4 regions of the Blautia sp. DFI.9.10 genome follow, and region 1 is predicted to be linked to each of the others. Evidence: riboswitches for the same ligand, from Rfam matches in the RefSeq annotation. Region 1 holds a riboswitch; each other region holds the start of a gene.
What was found. A riboswitch is a leader RNA that binds a small molecule or an ion and turns the genes downstream of it on or off. The one in region 1 is predicted to bind cobalamin.
Positions count from the first base shown of each region.

Region 2: another riboswitch for cobalamin. It lies ahead of NE671_RS04755 (sirohydrochlorin cobaltochelatase); the one in region 1 lies ahead of nikB (nickel ABC transporter permease).
Region 3: another riboswitch for cobalamin. It lies ahead of NE671_RS11760 (ABC transporter permease); the one in region 1 lies ahead of nikB (nickel ABC transporter permease).
Region 4: another riboswitch for cobalamin. It lies ahead of NE671_RS04690 (cysteine-rich small domain-containing protein); the one in region 1 lies ahead of nikB (nickel ABC transporter permease).

Region 1 covers NZ_JANGAA010000017.1:38,706-43,632, forward strand. Annotated here, with positions in the region: gene hisIE (bifunctional phosphoribosyl-AMP cyclohydrolase/phosphoribosyl-ATP diphosphatase HisIE) at 1-1,269, shown strand, start outside; gene NE671_RS11085 (M14 family metallopeptidase) at 1,441-2,400, shown strand; cobalamin riboswitch at 2,685-2,873, shown strand; gene nikB (nickel ABC transporter permease) at 3,058-3,996, shown strand; gene nikC (nickel transporter permease) at 3,997-4,827, shown strand; gene NE671_RS11100 (ABC transporter substrate-binding protein) at 4,886-4,927, shown strand, end outside.
Region 2 covers NZ_JANGAA010000005.1:62,088-67,014, forward strand. Annotated here, with positions in the region: gene NE671_RS04745 (ABC transporter substrate-binding protein) at 1-565, opposite strand, end outside; gene NE671_RS04750 (hypothetical protein) at 562-1,461, opposite strand; gene NE671_RS04755 (sirohydrochlorin cobaltochelatase) at 1,583-2,875, opposite strand; cobalamin riboswitch at 3,038-3,212, opposite strand; gene NE671_RS04760 (NAD(P)/FAD-dependent oxidoreductase) at 3,532-4,911, opposite strand.
Region 3 covers NZ_JANGAA010000019.1:33,729-38,655, reverse strand. Annotated here, with positions in the region: gene NE671_RS11770 (ABC transporter ATP-binding protein) at 1-212, opposite strand, end outside; gene nikC (nickel transporter permease) at 193-1,056, opposite strand; gene NE671_RS11760 (ABC transporter permease) at 1,072-2,001, opposite strand; cobalamin riboswitch at 2,139-2,312, opposite strand; gene NE671_RS11755 (MATE family efflux transporter) at 2,460-3,818, opposite strand; gene NE671_RS11750 (ABC-2 transporter permease) at 3,974-4,648, opposite strand; gene NE671_RS11745 (ABC transporter ATP-binding protein) at 4,645-4,927, opposite strand, start outside.
Region 4 covers NZ_JANGAA010000005.1:46,613-51,539, reverse strand. Annotated here, with positions in the region: gene NE671_RS04700 (N-acetylmuramoyl-L-alanine amidase family protein) at 1-540, shown strand, start outside; gene NE671_RS04695 (C40 family peptidase) at 824-2,284, shown strand; cobalamin riboswitch at 2,517-2,686, shown strand; gene NE671_RS04690 (cysteine-rich small domain-containing protein) at 2,954-3,241, shown strand; gene NE671_RS04685 (phosphatase) at 3,349-4,065, opposite strand; gene NE671_RS04680 (glycyl radical protein) at 4,420-4,927, shown strand, end outside.

The DNA.
Region 1 (4,927 bases):
TTGATCCCATGCCTTTATCTTCATTCAGAAAAGGCGGTAACCGGATTTGGACAGAGAAATCTTTTCGGAGACGGAAATGTAGAAACACTTGCAAAATTTTACGGTGACAATGGGGCAGATGAGCTTCTGGTATTTGACTTTTCTTCCACAGATGCAGAGCATGACCGTGCGATCGGAAAAATCCGTGATATCTGTCAGGTATCTGAGATCCCGGTGATCGCAGCGGGAAATATCAAACGTATGGAAGATGTAAAAAAGCTGATCTATGCGGGATGTGCCAAAGTTGTACTGAATTTTTCGAAAGAGAATAATATCAAGCTTCTGGAAGAAGTATCCCGGCGCTTTGGAAAAGAGCGTATGATGATCAGCATCTCTGATCTGAGAGAATTCACAGAAAATCAGGATCTGATCGAAACATATGCAGACACTGTTCTGGCTTTGGACACTGTCGAAAATGAAATTGCAGAGATTTCTCAGATTTCCATTGTTCTTCATACCGATGAAAACAGATCTGAGAGCGTTCTGGAGCTTTTAGGAGAACCAGCTGTGTCCGGACTTTGCGGTGCTTATGTAAGCAGTCTTGAAAATGATCTGCATACATTTAAGGAAACCTGCGAAGAAGCCGGAATTCCGGTAAACACATATAAAAGTAATATTGCATGGTCGGACTTTAAATTAAACAGTGACGGAATGGTTCCGGTTATTGTCCAGGATTACCGGACGGATGAAGTACTGATGCTGGCCTATATGAATGAGCTTGCTTTTAACACAACATTGAAGCTTGGAAAAATGACATACTGGAGTCGCAGCCGGAATGAGCTCTGGACCAAAGGTCTGACATCCGGCCACGTACAGTATGTAAAGTCTCTTACCATTGACTGTGATAATGATACGATCCTTGCCAAAGTGGAGCAGGTGGGCGCAGCCTGCCATACAGGAAACCGTACTTGTTTCTTCAAACCGCTGATGAAAAAGGAGTACGATGATACCAACCCACTTCACGTGTTCCAGAATGTGTATGATGTGATCACTGACCGAAAAGAACATCCAAAGGAAGGTTCCTATACCAATTATCTTTTTGATAAGGGAATTGACAAGATTTTGAAAAAAGTCGGTGAAGAATGCACAGAGATCGTCATTGCAGCCAAAAATCCAGATAAAGAAGAGATTAAATACGAAATTTCAGATTTTCTTTATCATATGATGGTACTTATGGTGGAAAAAGGAGTCAGCTGGGAAGAAATCACCAAAGAATTGGTAAAAAGATAAATTATATATCATTCAGGAAAAAAGCTTTTGTACGTCGGATCAGAATGAACGGTTACGAAAGCTTTTTTCTGTTTTCCCGGAATCTTAAAAGAATATGTACAATTTCGGTTAGGCATGATATACTTATCGTCAAAAGTGCGGAAATATAAAAAAGGAAAAGGGAAACAACCAATGATCAAAATTGATGACTGGGTGATTGAAAAAGGAGAGAAGGCACAGGGGAAAATTAAGATCACAGGATACGGCATAGCAATGCCGGCAACTGTGATATGCGGAGTGAAAGACGGACCGACGATACTGATCACAGCGGGAATACACAGTGCGGAGTATGTAGGAATCCAGGCGGCAATGGAACTTGCAAAAGAATTTCAACCGGAAGAACTGAAGGGAAATGTGATCATCGTTCCACTGGTCAATGTCAGTGGCTTTGAGCATCGCACCATGAGTCTGGTCTATGAGGATGGCAAGAACCTGAACCGCGTTTTCCCCGGAGATCCTGAGGGAACAGCTGCAGATCGTATTGCCTATGCTATAGTGACAAAGCTTTTTTCCATAGCAGATTATTATATCGACCTGCATAGCGGAGATGGGTTCGAACAGCTTCATCCCTATGTTTATTATGTAGGGGTTGTAGATGAAAAGACAGCAGAGAAATCATTACATATGGCACGGCATATCGGCGTAAAATATGTGGTCCGTTCCACAACCGCCACAGGTGGCGCCTACAATTATGCTTCTTCTCTTGGAATTCCAAGTATTCTCATCGAAAGAGGCGGACACAGCTACTGGACCTGGGAGGAAGTAGAACAGGATAAAAGAGACGTCCGTCACCTTGTTTTTCATCTCCAGGGAAAGAAATGTCATGGTCTGAAGCATTACCGTCAGATGCTTCTTGAAAATGTAGTCTATGAATATGCGCCGTATACCGGATGCTGGTATCCATCCAAGAAGCCTGGAGAGTACTTCTTTAAGGGAGAAGAATTGGGTGAACTGAGAGATTACTATGGAAATTTACTTTACACATCTATTGCAACTGAAAACGGAGTCGTACTTTATCAGACAGCCAGTCTGAACATTATTGAAGACGGACCAATGATCGCATATGCAGCGATCACGGAGACTCTGACCTGATAGTAAACAACCTTTTCAGAACGCTTCTGTCTGAAATCATATTGAAACAGTAAGAAAACCGGGTTTTACCATTTGCTATTCTATTTGTAAAAATAGCGAGGTAAAATCCGTGTTTTTTTAGCAGATCAGATAAATCCAATTGTCAAATCCCCCATGGGGGATATATACAATTCAAGCATCTTTAACAAAATTTATGAGTTTTCTAAAAATATAACATTTTTCCATAGACATAAACTATAGTTTTATCATATAATGTTTCAGTAATTTGACAGCATTTGCTGATTTTCACATCAGCCGTTGTAAGTTCTGAGAGGATTAATAGGGAAACCGGTGTAAATCCGGTACGATCCCGTCACTGTAAGGGGAAATCCTCAGACAAAGTACCACTGGTCGAGTGCGTGAGAAATAGACCGGGAAGGTGTCTGAGGGTAAGGATCCTAAGTCAGGAGACCTGCTTGCAATTGTTTTAAAATGATTCTTACGGAAGATAGGAAGCATATTTATTTTGTGTGCCCGTATTTCGTCACGGGCTTTTTTCGTGCAAATTTTCTAAAATTCCATGCATATTCTGCATATTAAGAATCCAATAGTTTCTTTTATCTAACTAAATTAAAACGGCAATGTTAAAATCGCATCAAATGAGGAAAGGAGTAAAACGTGACAAAGAAACAAGTAGGAAAAAGATTTCTCCAGATCATCATTGTATTATTTGGAATCAGCTTTTTCACATTTGGACTGACCTACCTGTCACCTGGTGATCCTGCGGAGATCATGCTGACAGAGTGTGGTAATCTTCCTACACCAGAGCTTCTGGAACAGACAAGACATGAGCTTGGCCTTGATCAGCCCTTTCTCGTGCAGTATGGTTCCTGGCTGAAGGGTGTTGTTACAGGAGATATGGGACAGTCCTATTCTTTCAAAATGCCGGTAACAGATAAACTGGTATCCTGTTTCTGGCCGACGCTGAGGATGTCGTTGCTGGCACTTCTGATGATGGTCATTATTTCCATACCGCTTGGAATCCTGGCCGCTGTATATCAGAACAAATTCCCGGATTATTTTGTGAGAGGAATTACCTTTGTGGGAGTATCTGTTCCAAGCTTCTGGCTGGGCCTGATCCTTCTCAGCATCTTTGGTGTTCAGCTTCGCTGGATCAATGTTGCAGGAGGCAGTACGGATTTTAAATCCATGATCCTCCCGGCGCTGACTCTTGCACTTGCCATGTCTGCAAAATATACCAGACAGGTAAGAAGTGCAGTGCTGGAGGAACTTCATCAGGATTATGTCACAGGTGCAAGAATGCGTGGAATCAAGGAAAGCGTCATTCTCTGGAAACACGTCCTTCCTAATGTTATGCTTCCGCTGGTAACGCTGTTGGGACTTTCCCTTGGAAGTCTTCTGGGAGGTACTGCAGTTGTAGAGATCATTTACAACTGGCCTGGAATGGGAAATATGGCAGTAAAGGCGATTTCCTGTCGTGACTATCCTCTTGTACAGGGCTATGTACTTTGGATCGCGATCCTGTACATGTGCATCAACCTGCTTGTGGATCTGTCCTATACTTATCTCGATCCAAGACTTAAGGAGGATAGATAATTGAAAAAGGTATTACGAACATTCAAAGAAAATAAACAGTTCACTCTTTTCTTCATTCTGGGTCTCGTGGTGATCGGAATTGCGATCTTTGCGCCGCAGCTCTCACCATATGATCCACTGAATGCAGTTATGACCGAATCACTGCAGGAGCCAAGCTCCGCTCATCCGTTCGGAACGGATAAGCTTGGACGAGATCTTCTTTCCCGTGTTATCTTCGGAACAAGAACCTCTCTGATCATGACCTTATGTCTGGTTGCAGTGATCTTTGTCATCGGTACATTTTTAGGAGTTATTGCCGGATATTTCGGCGGCGTTGTGGATGCAGTGATCATGCGTATCGCAGATATGATGATCTCCTTCCCTGGGCTTGTACTGGCCATTGCCATTGCCGGTATGCTTGGACCAAACCTGGTCAATGCCGTTATTTCCATTGCAGCTGTAAGCTGGACAAAATATGCCCGTCTTGCACGAAGTATGGTCTTGAAAGTCAAGAAGAGTCTTTACATAGAGGCAGCTATAGTAAACGGAACAAAGACCTGGAAAATTCTTCTTGTACACATTCTTCCCAACATGGTAACCCAGATGGTGGTAACTGCGGCAGCAGATATCGGAACTATGATGCTGGAGCTGGCTTCCCTTTCATTCCTGGGATTTGGTGCAACTGCGCCGACACCGGAGTGGGGACTGATGCTGAATGAAGGAAGAACCTACATGGCAAAGGCGCCATGGCTTATGATCTACCCTGGTATCGCTATCGTGATCTGTGTTGTTGTTTTCAACATGCTTGGAGACAGCATCCGTGATGTACTGGATCCGCGCCAGGATCAATAAAACAACTCTGTAACAAACCAACACCATATGATCAGTATATTATCTTTAGGAGGATGAAATGAGAAATAATGTAGTTAAAAAAGTGCTGGCTGCTACACTT
Region 2 (4,927 bases), on a different contig from region 1:
CCATTACAGGGATCCCGAACTGCTCCAGCTTCTCCTGTACCTCCGGATTGTGATGGATCATGGTGGATTCAATGGCAAGGTCACAGCCCTCGTTCAGGATCAGCTCGTAATCCGGAGCACTGTACTTGCCGGCATAAATCATCTTTTTCTGTTCCATGGCGTCCTTTGCTTCCTGGATATACCATCCGTCTTCCTTGGTTCCGGAAAGCTTGATGCTGTCAATCCCGTCGATAGCGCGGAAAAGATCCATGGCCGAGGTTGCTACCAGATAGATATTGTTTATGGGCTGCTGCAGAACCGCAATGTCAGGATCCAGCCCCTCCGGTGCTTTCTTGCCTTCGGGAACTACAAGAAACTGTCCTTCCTGATCAATGGTGAGCAGCGCATAGCCATCGTTGTAGTAATCCACATTAAATTCCTTTGCGTAGGAAAGATCCATACTGTGGTCAAAGGTAAGGCCTGGAATATCCGCAGGCTTATGTTCTGTCTCTGCTGCCTGCACTGCAAAAGCACACCCCAGGATCAGGGTCAGCGTCAGAAATATGTATGAAATTATTTTTTTCATTTTTCTTCCTTTTTCATGCTCGAAGAATCAAAATTCAGGGTATACTCAATCTCGTGAGGAGTACTCATGGCTACAGTATCTGCAGTCACTTCCATTTCTGCGTCAAAGACTGTGACCGGGATCTCAAATGTGGAGTTTCCGTCTTTGTTCACCGGCTCATATTTTTCGCCGTCCACGATCATGTAATCATAATTCGGACTGCTCCAGATGATGGTTGCCGTAGCTTCTTTGTCCTTGATCTCTACTTTAGCCGGAGATTCTACAGATGCTCTTCCTGTTCCGCCTGTAAGGGTTACATCCGTCTCATAGGTTCCGTCCTCCAGCTTCAGCTCTTCCGGTTTTTTCCCTTCGGATTTTTTGTCGTCAGAGGTTTTTACAGGATTCTTTACGCTGACTTTATGGTCGTACCATTTGCCTTTTTCTCCCAGGATCGCCACGTTAAATTCCTCACCAATGGCCGGTACCGGGATATCAAATCCGTAAACCTCCTCTGTATAACCATCGCTGTACTTCACTGTATCTGTGGTCGGCTCAATGATCTCTGCTCCGTCCTTCTGGGCATCCTCGGCAGTTCCCGCAAACAGGTTAACGATCTTCTTGGAAACCAGACTTACGTGGATGGTCATTTTACCATCTTTGACCGTGAGCTCTCCTTTTTTGTCATTGGCCTCATTTACATGAAACATGCTGCTGTCTGTACCAAACTCTGCTGTATAAACGCCATCTTCCAGGGTATCTGCTTTGGTTGCATCTGTATCCTTTTCTTCGGAAGCTTCTGCTTCCTCACCGGACTCTGTTTTTGTTTCATCTGTTTTTGCCATCGCAGGCACAGAGCCCAGCACCAGGACTGATGCACTTGCCATTGCAAGAATTAAGTTTACATAGCGTTTTTTCATGATAATCTTCTCCCTTCCATAGATACAGCAATCTGCCCGGAAAACAGTCTTCCTGATCTTTCCGGGCAGTTACATTGATTTCTTATAGGTATCTGAACTCACTCAGATATTTTTATATTTATTATTCTGCGGACTCCTCAGCAGAATCAGCCTCTGTATCTGCTGCTGCATCAGAATCTGCGGACTCCTCAGTGCTTCCCAGAGAATCGATGGCTGCCTTTGTATGCTCTACATAAAGCTTCTCAACTGCTTCGATTCTTCCAAGACCCTCGATCTGGCAGTCAACCTTATCGAAGTTTCCGGATGCTACAAACTGGCTCTTCCAGGAATCCTCCTCATCACCGGCCATATCGTTATTTGCATGGTCTCCGGCAACAACCATCAGCGGACGAAGAACAACGTTCTTGTATCCTGCTTCTTTTACCTTCTCGATAACCTTGTCGCAGGCTGTATCTTCCGGCTTACCCTCTACAGTACCGATGAATGCGTTCTTCAATCCAAGGTTTTCCATCTGTGTCTGCATCTGATCGTATGTAACGTTAGCTGTATGAGATGTTCCATGTCCCATGAATACGAATGCTGTGCCAGCCTCAGCTGCTGCATCCATGCTGTCAAATCCGGCCTCTTTGCAAGCCGTATCTGTGATCGCCTGAGCAACGGCTTTCTTGTCATCATTGATCACAGTTGCATCGTCTCCAACCTCACCGAGCATTGGCTCTGCGATAGCTACAGACTCGAATTTATCTTTATAGCCATTGATCGCTTCTGTCATCTCATCGTACTCAGCACCATGCATCAGATGGGTAGGCTGTACAACCAGATTCTTAACACCATTCTCTACTGCACGGTCAAGAGCCTGCTGCATGTTATCGATCACTTCATCATCTCTTGCCTCTACATGGTTGATGATGATCTGTGCTGTAAATGCTCTTCTTACAGACCAGTCCGGATAAGCTTCTGCAAGAGCATCCTCGATTCCCTTGACATCCTCTGCACGGCTGTCATTGAAGGAAGTACCAAAGCTTACAACAAGAAGTTCATTCTCACCGATCTCATCCTGGTTACGCGGATCGTCCTTGGAAGCATCTCCTGTGTCACGTCCGAAATAATCCGGATCTGCATTCTCACCCTCTACCAGTTCTTTCTGAGCATCTGTCAGAGCATCCCATGCTTCTTTGGCTGCCTTGCAGTCCTCATCTGTTGTGTCGTTTCTTTCCTGTACATAGATCTTGTCGATCAGAGCTGCTACATTATCTGCTGCTTCCTGATCTGCATCAGAAGCCTCTGTGGTATCAGCTGCCTCAGCGTTCTCTTCTGTAGCAGAATCCTCTGCGGCCATTGCTGTTGTAGCCGCACCCATAGAGCATGTCATGGAAACTGCGAGCATCAGAGCTAACATTGTTTTTCTTTTCATTTCTCATTGTCCTCTTTTCATGTATTTCCAGAATACTGATATGTACAAAAAAGCAGCAGCTCTCTGCGGCCGCCTGCTCACACATGATTCTCTGCGCAATACAAATACATAAAAAGAAGTTCTGTATTGTTATGGAGAATACCGATTCGTAAACCGCGAATCCCTGGATCTCACAATAAGGCAGTTCTCCTGACTTGGTTCCACGCTGCTTTCCCTTCCCGGTCTCCCAGTGGTTATAAAAGCAGCTCCCCTTTCACAGTGACGGTATCGTTCCGGATTCTCACCGGATTCTCTTTTGCACATCCGACTGGATGCAACCTTATCATTATAACATTTGCACATATTTTCTTTTACCTGGTTATCTAACTTTTACCACAAACTCACAAATTTGTCAAGATTGATGTCAGACGATTCACGGTTTTCTGTGATCTTCGCTCACAAAAAACACCTCACGAAATATTACCAGTGAACAGTAACCGGTTTTCTCCCTGTATCTGTCAGTTATTATCAGAATACTTTCTCCAATATTCATGCATATCCTGCATAAAAAACAGCCCCTTTCTGTCATCACCCTGATATCAGAAAAGGACTGTCTTACACTGGATATTCGCAATCCGCTTCGCTACTTGCTCATAACAGATAAACTGCTCTGCAGTTTATCTGTTAAAATACTCCTGCTCCAGGTATCTGGCTACGTAGATTCCGCTGGCAGATGCATGGGACAGAGAATGGGTCACGCCGCTACAGTCTCCGATAACAAAGAGACCCTTGTGGCAGGTTTCCAGATTTTCGTCGATCTCGACCTCCATGTTGTAGAATTTAACCTCAACGCCATAAAGCAAAGTATCATCATCTGCGGTTCCCGGTGCGATCTTGTCCAGGGCATAGATCATCTCGATGATGCCATCCAGGATACGTTTCGGCATAACAAGACTTAAATCTCCCGGTGTCGCAGAAAGTGTAGGTGTTACGAAACTTTCCTCAATACGGGCTTTTGTGCTTCGTCTTCCGCGGATCAGATCTCCAAACCGCTGTACCATAACACCACCGCCAAGCATATTGGAAAGTCTTGCAATGCTCTCACCGTATCCGTTGCTGTCATGGAACGGCTCTGAGAAATGCTTGGATACCAGAAGGGCAAAGTTTGTATTGTTGGTATGCTTTGCCGGATCTTCGTAGCTGTGACCGTTTACTGTGATAATACCGTTGGTATTTTCATTCACGACAACACCTCGCGGGTTCATGCAGAAGGTACGGACCATATCCTCAAACTTCTCAGTTCTGTAAACGATCTTGCTCTCATAAAGCTCATCTGTCAGACGGCTGAAAACCTCTGCCGGAAGCTCCACACGGACTCCGATGTCCACACGGTTGGAAAGAGTCGGGATCTTAAGCTCTGTACATACCGTCTCCATCCATTTACTTCCGCTTCGTCCTGCGGAGATGATACAGTAAGTTCCCTCGTAACGCTCATCTCCTACAAAAACTGCATAACCGTCTTCAGTTTTTTCTACTTTGTCAACAGATGCGTCAAAATAGAAGTCCACATGGTCTTTCATTTTTTCATAGAGGTTCTGAAGCACCACATAGTTGATATCTGTTCCCAGATGACGGACTGATGCATCCAAAAGATGCAGGCCGTTCTGAAGGCAGAGCTTACGGATCTCGCTGTTTGTGGTAGAATAAAGCCTGGTTCCTTCACCGCCATGCATCAGGTTCAGTTTATCTACATATTCCATCAGCTCTGTGGCTGTATCCTTGCCGATATGCTGGTACAGAGTTCCGCCAAACTGATTGGTGATATTATATTTTCCGTCGGAGAAAGCGCCTGCACCGCCAAATCCCTTCATGATCGCACAGGTTTTGCAGTGAATACAGGATTTTACTTTCTTTCCGTCGATGGGACATTTTCTTTTTTCCAGAGGATGACCAGCTTCAAAAACCGCGATCTTTTTCTCCGGATCATTATTCATCAGTTCATAGGCCGCAAAGATTCCACCGGGACCTGCTCCTACGATCAGTACATCATATTTCATAAATAAAAACTCCTTA
Region 3 (4,927 bases), on a different contig from region 1:
CCGGATATCACCTTTCCATTTCCTGCAAGCAGATTCATGATCGTCAGAGAGGTAACTGACTTGCCGCTTCCACTTTCTCCCACCAGAGCATGGATCCTTCCGCGTTTTACTTCCAGGCTGACATCTTTTACTGCATGAACCATTCCGTGAGATGTCTGAAACTCCACATGTAGTCTTTTTACCCTTAGGACATCATTTTTGGGCTGTTCCATTCTGTATTCCCTCCCCCAGATAATTAAATGCCAGAACAATGATCATGATCAGTATGCCCGGATAAAACATCAGTCTTGGATAAGTCTGGATATAACTTCTACTGTCACTGAGCATGATCCCCCATTCCGGTGTCGGTGCCTGCACACCAAGGCCGATAAAGGAAAAACCGGCAATTGACAGAATGATCGAACCGATTTCCATTGTTGCCAGTGCGATCACAGATGGCAGGATATTTCTCAATACATGCCTAAATATGATCCTTGCGTGGCCGCAGCCGCCGGCTTTTAGTGCGGTCATATAATTTTTATTTTTTTCCTGAAGTGTCAATGCTCGGGCAAGCCTTGCATATTCTGCCCAGGATACGACCGATAAGGACAGAATCAGATGAGCGCCGCTGGCTCCTACGGTTCCTGCAATGGCAAGTGCCACAATAAAGACCGGCATAGCCATAAATACATCAATGATCCTCATAATTATGGAATCGATTTTTCCACCTACATATCCGGCAAACAGTCCGATAGGCACCCCGACACATACAGTAATCAGAAGCACCGTAAAGCTATAGCTCAGTGAATACCGGCTGCCCCAGAGAAGTCTTGATAAAATACATCGTCCCAGCTGATCAGTACCTAAAGGATATGCCGCCGACGGATTCTTTAATTTTATCGAAACATCCACAAGCAGTGGATCATGCGGCGCTAATACAGGTGCAAAAATAGCTGCCAATGCAAAAATTATGACCACCATCAATCCTATTTTTGTTTTCGGTGACCGGAATACTTGTTTCCAGTACAGATTCTGGATCATGCTTTTTTCTGTTTTCTGCTTTCTTCTGCTTCCCATTCTATGATCTCTCCTTTACTTTAACTGGATTCGCCGGTCAATCGCAGAATAGGCGATATCCACAAGAAAATTTAATACTACAATGCCAACAGCCAGAATAAAGATAAAACATTGCAGCACCGGAGTGTCTTTTGAGATCACGGATTTCAATGCCAGATTTCCGATTCCCTGAATTGAAAAAATACTTTCTATCACAGCTGAGCCACAGAAAAAACCGATCACAATTGATACCAGACGTGTCAGCACAGGAATCAGGATATTTTTCAGACCATGACGCAAAATTACATTTACAGATGACAATCCCTTAGCTCTGCTGGCACGTATGTAATCCTGCTTCAGCACCTGTATCATATTGGTACGGATCAATCTCGTCATAATTCCAAAGAAACTGATATCCATGGCAAATGCCGCAAGAATCGGGATGCCTCCGGCATCTCCTCCGATCACGGAAATCACTTTTAGCTTTACTCCAAATATATAGAGCAGCATCAGACCGATCCAGAAAGATGGCATAGATACACTGAGGGACGACAAAATGCGAATGACTTTATCCAGAACTCTGTTTTCATAAATTGCCGACAAAATTCCAAGAGGGACTGATACGATCATCAACAATAAAAACGAAGTAACTGCCAGTTTAAATGTCTGTGGAAAATATCTTTTTAATTCCTCAAAAGCCGGTTTTCTGGTAGAATATGATTTTCCAAAATCGCCATGAAGTGCCTGATCCAGCCATTTCCCGTATTGTACCAGCACCGGCTGATCCAGTCCTTCCTCATGCCGTACTTCTTCTACCTGCTCCGGTGACGGATGCTCATATTTTTTCTCCGCCAGCACTCTGGCAGCATCACCTGCCGATATAAAACTCAGCATAAAAATAATAAATGTAACCGCCAGCACTACCGGAATCATAAATATAAAACGCTTTGCAATTACTTTTCCCATCTTCATCTCTCCTCATTTTTTATCTGTTTATTGTTTTTAAAATAAAAAAAGCTGATATGATCCAGCATCATATCAGCACAAAAAACAAACCTCCACCTCAGGCAGAGCTTATTCCTTCTGTATCCCATCCGAATCAGAATTCTTCTGTCAAAAAGGCAAGTCTCCTGACTCCAGTTCTTCCTACTTACCATCTTCCCGGATCTCTCCAGTGATATTTTGGTTTTCGTCCCTGTCACAGTAGCGGTGGCTGTTCTGGCATTTCACCAGATTCCTTATTAAGTACTTTGTACACCCTTCTGACTATTCAATTTTCATAGTTGCAATGAATAAATATTATAATATCATACTTTTCTTTTTATATAAATAGTTTTTTGTCAAATATAAAATATCTGAACATTTCATAGTGAAACCCGGATATTTTCTGCCTGTATTATTATAGATCCCTTAAGTAAATAACATTATGTATGAACGGTGACTTCTTTATATTTCCGTATAATGATCATATAACTTACGAATAATAAAACAGCTGCACTGCTCCATGCACAGATCTCTGCATAGTATATTCCATCTTCACCGATCAGTTTTGGCAGCAGCAGCGCAACACTGACACGCATGATAAATTCTGCAATGCCGCTGGCAAGCGGAATCAAAGTATTACCCAGGCCCTGGATAGCGGAACGATACACATACAGCAAATACAGCACCCACAAAAAGACAGCCATGATAAACAAATACTTATATGCTATATCCAATACCTGTCGGGTCTGATCCGGTTCACCGGATACAAACAGGGACAGTACATTACGTCCAAACAGTACCATCATGCCGGAAATGAAAGCCGAAGTGAGCACTGCCATATAAGTGCCGCTGCGCACGCCTTTTCGAATCCTCTGGTATTTTTTTGCACCAAGATTCTGGCCCACATAGGTTGTAATAGCATATCCATATGAAACGGCAGCCATCTCCAAAACCCCATACAGCTTGTTCGATGCCGTAAATCCCGCCACAAACAGAAAACCAAATCCATTGATCACATACTGTACCACAAGTCCTCCCACGGAGATGATCACATTCTGTATCGCAAGAGGAACCGCCAGTTCCAAAAGCCGCAGGCTCATAGAGGGTTGCCTGTAAAAGTCCTTCTTTTCCAGGCGGATATCCGGGATTTTACGTAATACGATCAAACAGTACAAGGCTGAAAATCCCTGTGCGATAACGGTTGCCACTGCTGCTCCGGCTATACCCCAGCCAAAAACCGCCACAAATAACAGATCCAGTCCCACATTGATCACTGCTGCCACTGTCATTGCGATCAACGGAGATCTGCTGTTTCCAAGTGCCCGAAGGATCGCTGCAAATATATTATAAGCAGCTATGATCGGGATTCCCGCAAAAATCAGCCGCAAATATAGCATTGTCAGATCAATGACATTATCCGGTGTCTGTAAAAATAAAAGAACATGATAAACTGTACCTTCACTTACTGCGAGTACGACCACAGACAGTAATGCTGTCATGATATAGCTTTTCGCTACTGCACATTTCAGATTTTCCTTTTCCCTTGCTCCATAATACTGAGATACAAGAATAGAAAAACCCTGTGTGATACCTGTCATGATCCCCAACACCAGCCATACCAGCCAATCTCCGGCCCCTACTGCCGCCAGTGCTTCAACTCCTACCACTTGTCCGACGATCATGGTGTCTGCCATTGTATAAAACTGCTGAAAAATATTTCCAAGCATCATTGGTATGGCAAAAGTTATGATCAGTTTTCCGGGAGATCCGGCAGTCATATCTTTTTCATTAGTTCCCATAAGAATCTCCTTTTCTTTTCATCCTTGACCGCTATTTTACAAGGGACTCTTACGAAACACAAGCCTATTTTTTCACAAAGTTTTTCTCATATTTTTGGTAGCTATTACATCTTTATAATCATTATTTTTAATGGATCATTTTTGCCACGCCTATCTTAAAACTCTTTCTTCTTCATGGCGCTCATACTATACTTATACGAAGCAAACCATATAAGCAGACTTAGCACAATGAGGGCAATCCCGATTTCAAGATCCCCTATTCCCCCTATCATATGCAGAATACTTTCTTTTAATCCCAAGTTAGTCTTCACAAAAGATCTAATTGTATAACAAATCGCAAAAATAATTAAAATTGCGATTGGCAGTACAATTCGCCCTTTCTCTCCTTCGAACCTTATCCTGATCGCGATCATAATTCCCGCAATTGCCTGAAACACAAAAAATGTGATCAACTCCATTGCCAGCATTTCCAGATCAAACACCTCTTCAGGATTTATGAGTACCATAATTCCTGCACAGATCATTCCAATGCACCATCCACATACTGTCATGATAAAGGAAAAAATATATTTTTCTCTGACATATATTTTTTTATTTACGGGTAAAGAAAATAAATATGTGTAACCATGGCCATTTTCATCATAACTGATCGTATTACCTGAATATATCGCCAGAACAGATGGGATATACATTGCAATGAAAGCAGCTGCCTTTTTTCCTGTAAGTATAAAAAACAATGCTACAAACACTAACACCAAAAAAAGATTACCACCTTGCCGAAAAAACAATCGAAAATCCTTTTCCAAAAGCCCTCTGATTCCTTTCATCATCTTTCGCCCCCTGTCAACATCAGGATCACCTGATCGAGTGATCCGCTCTCTACTACGATTTCCGGATAATTTTCTATATAATACTGCTTCTCGTTCGTCAGACAGGCAACTCCAAAAAACTCTTTTTTCTCTTTCAAAAGATACCTTTTATCTACTGCCTGATATTGTTCCTCACTGACCTTCAACACTGCATATCTTTCAAGAATCGTATCCATCGCTTCATGAAGTATGATCTTTCCTTTATGTATCACATAAATGTCATCACACAGATGTTCTAAG
Region 4 (4,927 bases), on a different contig from region 1:
TATTATATGGATCTCAGTGAAGCTACAGAACAGAAGGGCCTTGACTGTTCCGGCTTTGTAGGATGGTCTGTATATCAGATCATGCAGAGCAGATCCGGTGGACCTATGTACACGGATGTTTCCGGAAATCTTGGATCTTTGTATTCCGGCAAGGGAATGGGTACCGTTGTTTCCCAGGCTCAGCTGGCAAGCTCAAACTGGAAGCTTTATCCTGGGGATATCGGATACAACAGCGGACATACCTGGATCGTTCTCGGACAGTGTTCCGATAAGAGTGTCGTGATCCTCCACTGTACACCGAATGCCGGCGTACAGATTTCCGGAACACCGACACCAAGCGGAACTTACGGAAGCCAGGCGATCAAGCTGGCAGAAACTTACATGTCCAGGTATCCTGGAGCCAGCAAATATGACTATCATGAATCCAGTGGTAACTATATCCGAAACGGTGCATACTTCAGATGGAACAGAAGCACTCTTTCCGATCCCAACGGATATCTGAACAAGACAGCCAATCAGATCCTTGCAGATCTTTTCTGATCAGGATATGCTGAAAGAAATTTATATGTAACAAATAGCAATAAGAAACGCGAGAGGAGAATCTGAGATAACCCGGGTTCTCCTTTTTTAATGTCAAAATCATTAATAAATGTTACAAAGTTTTAAACTAATTAATAGAAAATCCTTGCAATCCAAATAACACTGTGTTAATATATAAAAAGATTGAAACAAGATATTGCAAAAGTGTTACAAAGAAAACCAACGAAGCGGATGGTCAGATCCGCTGTATTAAATTAGAATCAGATTGCGAGGGTGAACAGTCATGAAGAAAAGGATATTATGTCTGACACTGGCGCTCATCATCAGCGGAGCACAGGTAGTCAGCGTAAGCGCAGCAAGAGAAGATGAGGCAGCACTTCAGCAGGAGATGGATGCGACCAACGAACAGCTGAATGCGACTTATTCCAGATTGGATGAGCTTTCCTCACAGAAGTCACAGATTGAAGGCGAGATTTCAACTCTTGATGCCAATCTTGTAAACGTGATGGTTTCGATCCAGACACTGGAGGGAGATATCTCCAATAAGGAAGCCGACATTGCATCTACACAGACCAACCTTGAGAAGGCCAAAAATGCCAAGCAGAAACAGTATGAGGCAATGAAGAAACGTATCCAGTATCTCTATGAGAAGGGTGGAGATGATGCATGGTTCCAGATGATGCTGAATGCAGAGAACCTGTCTGATCTTCTTACAAGAGCAGAGTACACACAGAAGACTTATGAGCAGGACCGTAAGAGTCTTGAAAAATATTCCAATACGATCCAGCAGGTGGCAAACCTGGAGGCACAGTACACACAGGAGAAGGCAGAGCTGGAGGGAATGAAGCAGGAATATGAGGCAGAGTCCCAGAACCTGCAGGCACAGCTGGATGAGAAGCGTGCCACATCCGCAGATTATGATAATGAGATCGCCTACGCACAGCAGCAGGCTACAGATTATGCCAACCTTCTTGCAGAGCAGACTGCAGAGCTTCAGAGATTAGAGGCTGAGCGTATTGCAGCAGAGGAAGAGGCAAGACGTCAGGCCGAGGCTGAAGCAGCAGCGAGAGCACAGGCTGAGGCAGAAGAGGAAGCAAGACGCCAGGCAGAGCAGGAAGCACAGCAGGATGAGGCGGACGAGAGCGAAGACGTACAGTACGATGAGGACGGCGACGTGATCGAGAATGCAGATGAGGATACTGCAGAAGATGACACCGAGGATGTGGATGAAGATGCAGACAATGGTGAGAATGATGATGCGTCCGAGGATACTGAGAATACAGAGGATAATGCAGACGCAGATTACGATAACAGCACAGACGCATCTGAAGAAAGTGCAGAGGACACATCTAATGCAGAGGATACATCTTCAGACAGTGACAGTTCTTCTTACAGTAGCGGTTCAGGATCTTCTGTTGTGAATTATGCTACACAGTTTGTGGGAAATCCTTACGTATGGGGTGGAACAAGCCTTACCAATGGTGCAGACTGCTCCGGATTTGTACAGAGTGTCTATGCGAACTTCGGAGTCAGCCTTCCGAGAACCTCCTATGAGCAGCAGAATGCAGGTACAGAAGTATCCTACGCAGATGCACAGCCGGGAGATCTGATCTGCTATGGCGGACACGTGGCTATTTACATGGGTAATGGCCAGATCGTTCATGCATCGAACTCTCAGGACGGGATCAAGATCAGCAATGATGCTACATACAGAACAATTGTATCTGTAAGACGTCTTGTATAATAAAAACGTACAACAGAAAATAAAAATACAGCAGCCCGACAGCAGTTTGTCGGGCTGTTTTTAACGTCGGAAAAAATACTGAAAAACCCATGGAACGGAGTGAACAGCAACAAAATATGCTCAAAAATGTATAAATATTGAAAACAGTATTGACATATAATTAACGGGATGTTATTATAATGTCAGTATAATTCCATATTGAACATAGCAAGTGCTGAGGATAGCTGACAGTTATATATTGATTATCAGAAGTCCACAGAAAAGGGAATCAGGTGTGAAACCTGAGCGATCCGGTCACTGTAACGGAGGAGCGAATCTCATAGTCCATTGTACGTATGTATGAGAAGGAGAGAGGAGTCATGATCCCGGAGCCAGGAAACCTGCTTGTTATGGCGAGGTTAAACTTCCGTGTAAAGTGTAACAACCATTTCAGGGACTCCGCACCCCTGGGACGTTGTCTACTTTTTTACGAGAGTAGGCATTTTTTTATGGAATGCGCCTGTTCATATGAATTATACATGATTAAATGGCAGGCGATACTACTCCGGATACATTCGTTCCCTCCGCGCACTCATGAACGGATTATATTTCTACCCCGGGGTGGCATCGCTACCTCTTTTTTATAGGAAAAAATTATGTGTGGTTATGTCAGGAGAGGAGAAAAGAGCCATGGAGAAACCATACTGGGAAGGCAAAGAATACTCTTACTTCAGCCACAAAAACTGTGAGTATTTTCCGTGCCATAAAGGAGCAGATCCGGAGAACTTCAATTGTCTGTTCTGCTATTGTCCTTTATATGCACTGGGAGATAAATGTGGTGGTAATTTCCGCTTTACGGAAAGCGGGATCAAAGACTGCACCGAATGCAAGCTTCCTCACAGAAGAGAAAATTTCGGATATGTTACAGGTAAATATAGCGAGCTTGCGGAAATTGTACGGAAGCAGCGGGAAAAATAAAAAACAGGCCAGTTCAGATACAGGAAAATGTATATTCCTGTGTTTGAACTGGCCTGTTTTGTTTGGGGTGGACAATATCTGTTATCTGTCGAAAAAGATACAGAAGATCATTCTCTGGTTTGGAGAAAAACCTTGAGTCTGGGAATCTGGTTGTTGAGGATCAGCTGTTCCGGAAACATGGCCTGATGAACAAACTCAGCAGCACAGGTAAAATCTCCGATATGCTCCGGGCCATGGCTGTCACTGGAAAGAAGCAGCGGCAGATCATATTTGCGGCAGCATCGAAGGATCTCGAAACAGTTTTCTCTTGTGTCGCCACGATAGCCATAAGGTGCAAGAGAAGCTTCGTTGATCTCAAAGATCGTGCCGGTTTCCCTGGCAGCCCTTGCAAGCGCATCATAATTAACCGGGTAATGAGTGTTATCACTATGTCCGAGGATCTTTACACAGGGGTTTTTCATTACATTGATAAAAGCTTCTGTGTTTTCGGCTCTGGTACCGCAGCGGTAATTCCAGGCATGCATGCTGGCAATGGCGTAATCAAGTTTACATAATAATTCCTGATCTAAATCTACCGTCCCGCTGCGGTCAAGGATATTCAGTTCAATTCCGTAGAGTAATTCTACACCGAAATGTTTTTTGGGAGAATAGGTAAGGCTGCGGAAATAGGAGGAAGTTCCGGCTGCCAGAGTGCCGGGACCGTGATCAGTGATTCCGAGAAGCCGGAGACCTTTCTCAGCAGCTGCGCGTGCCATGTTGGTGATGGTACATTCCGTGCCGTGACCACTGGCGATGGAGTGGGTATGCATATCAGAAAGATACATAAAAATACACCTCTTTTACTGTTTGAGAACATGTGACAGAGCGGAATACGAATGTCCGCTTTGCATAAATTTTTTCTGAAAAACAAAGGAATTCCTATATAAATCCAAGTATGGCAGAGCAGAAAAACAAAGTCAATAGAGAAAAACATAAAAATACAAAAAACAAATAAAATCAACAGGGCACAACCGATAAAAACCACAAAAACAGCTAGAAACACATGTTGGATTTCGTTGACATCGAAGTAGGGGTAAGGTATAATAAAACTACATGAGCACATAGCCGGACAGGAGCGGTTCTGGAAGCGTAGAGGCAGACAGATCACCAGAAACAACCGGTTATGAGAAAGGAGAATCATGGAGAAATTTCATATAGCAGATGTTCCGAAAACAGACAGGATCACACATCTTGTAGATAATCTTTATGCAAAGATGCCGGTGATCGAATCTGCCAGAGCAAAACTGATCACAGAGTCTTACAAAGCAACAGAAGACGAGCCGATCATCACCCGCAGAGCCAAGGCATTTGCCCACATCCTGCACAACATTCCGATCATCATCCGTGATGAGGAGCTGATCGTCGGAAGCAGCACTTTGGCGCCGAGAGGATGTCAGACGTTTCCGGAGTATTCTTTCCAGTGGCTGGAAGATGAGCTGGATACAGTGGCTACCAGAACAGCCGATCCATTTTATATTGCGGAGGAAACCAAGGCGGAGCTCCGTGAGGTACATAAATACTGGAAAGGCAAGACTACCAGTGAGCTTGCAACCTCTTATATGGCACCGGAAGCGATTCTTGCCATTGACCACAATATTTTTACACCTGGAAACTATTTCTACAATGGTGTAGGACACGTAACCGTTA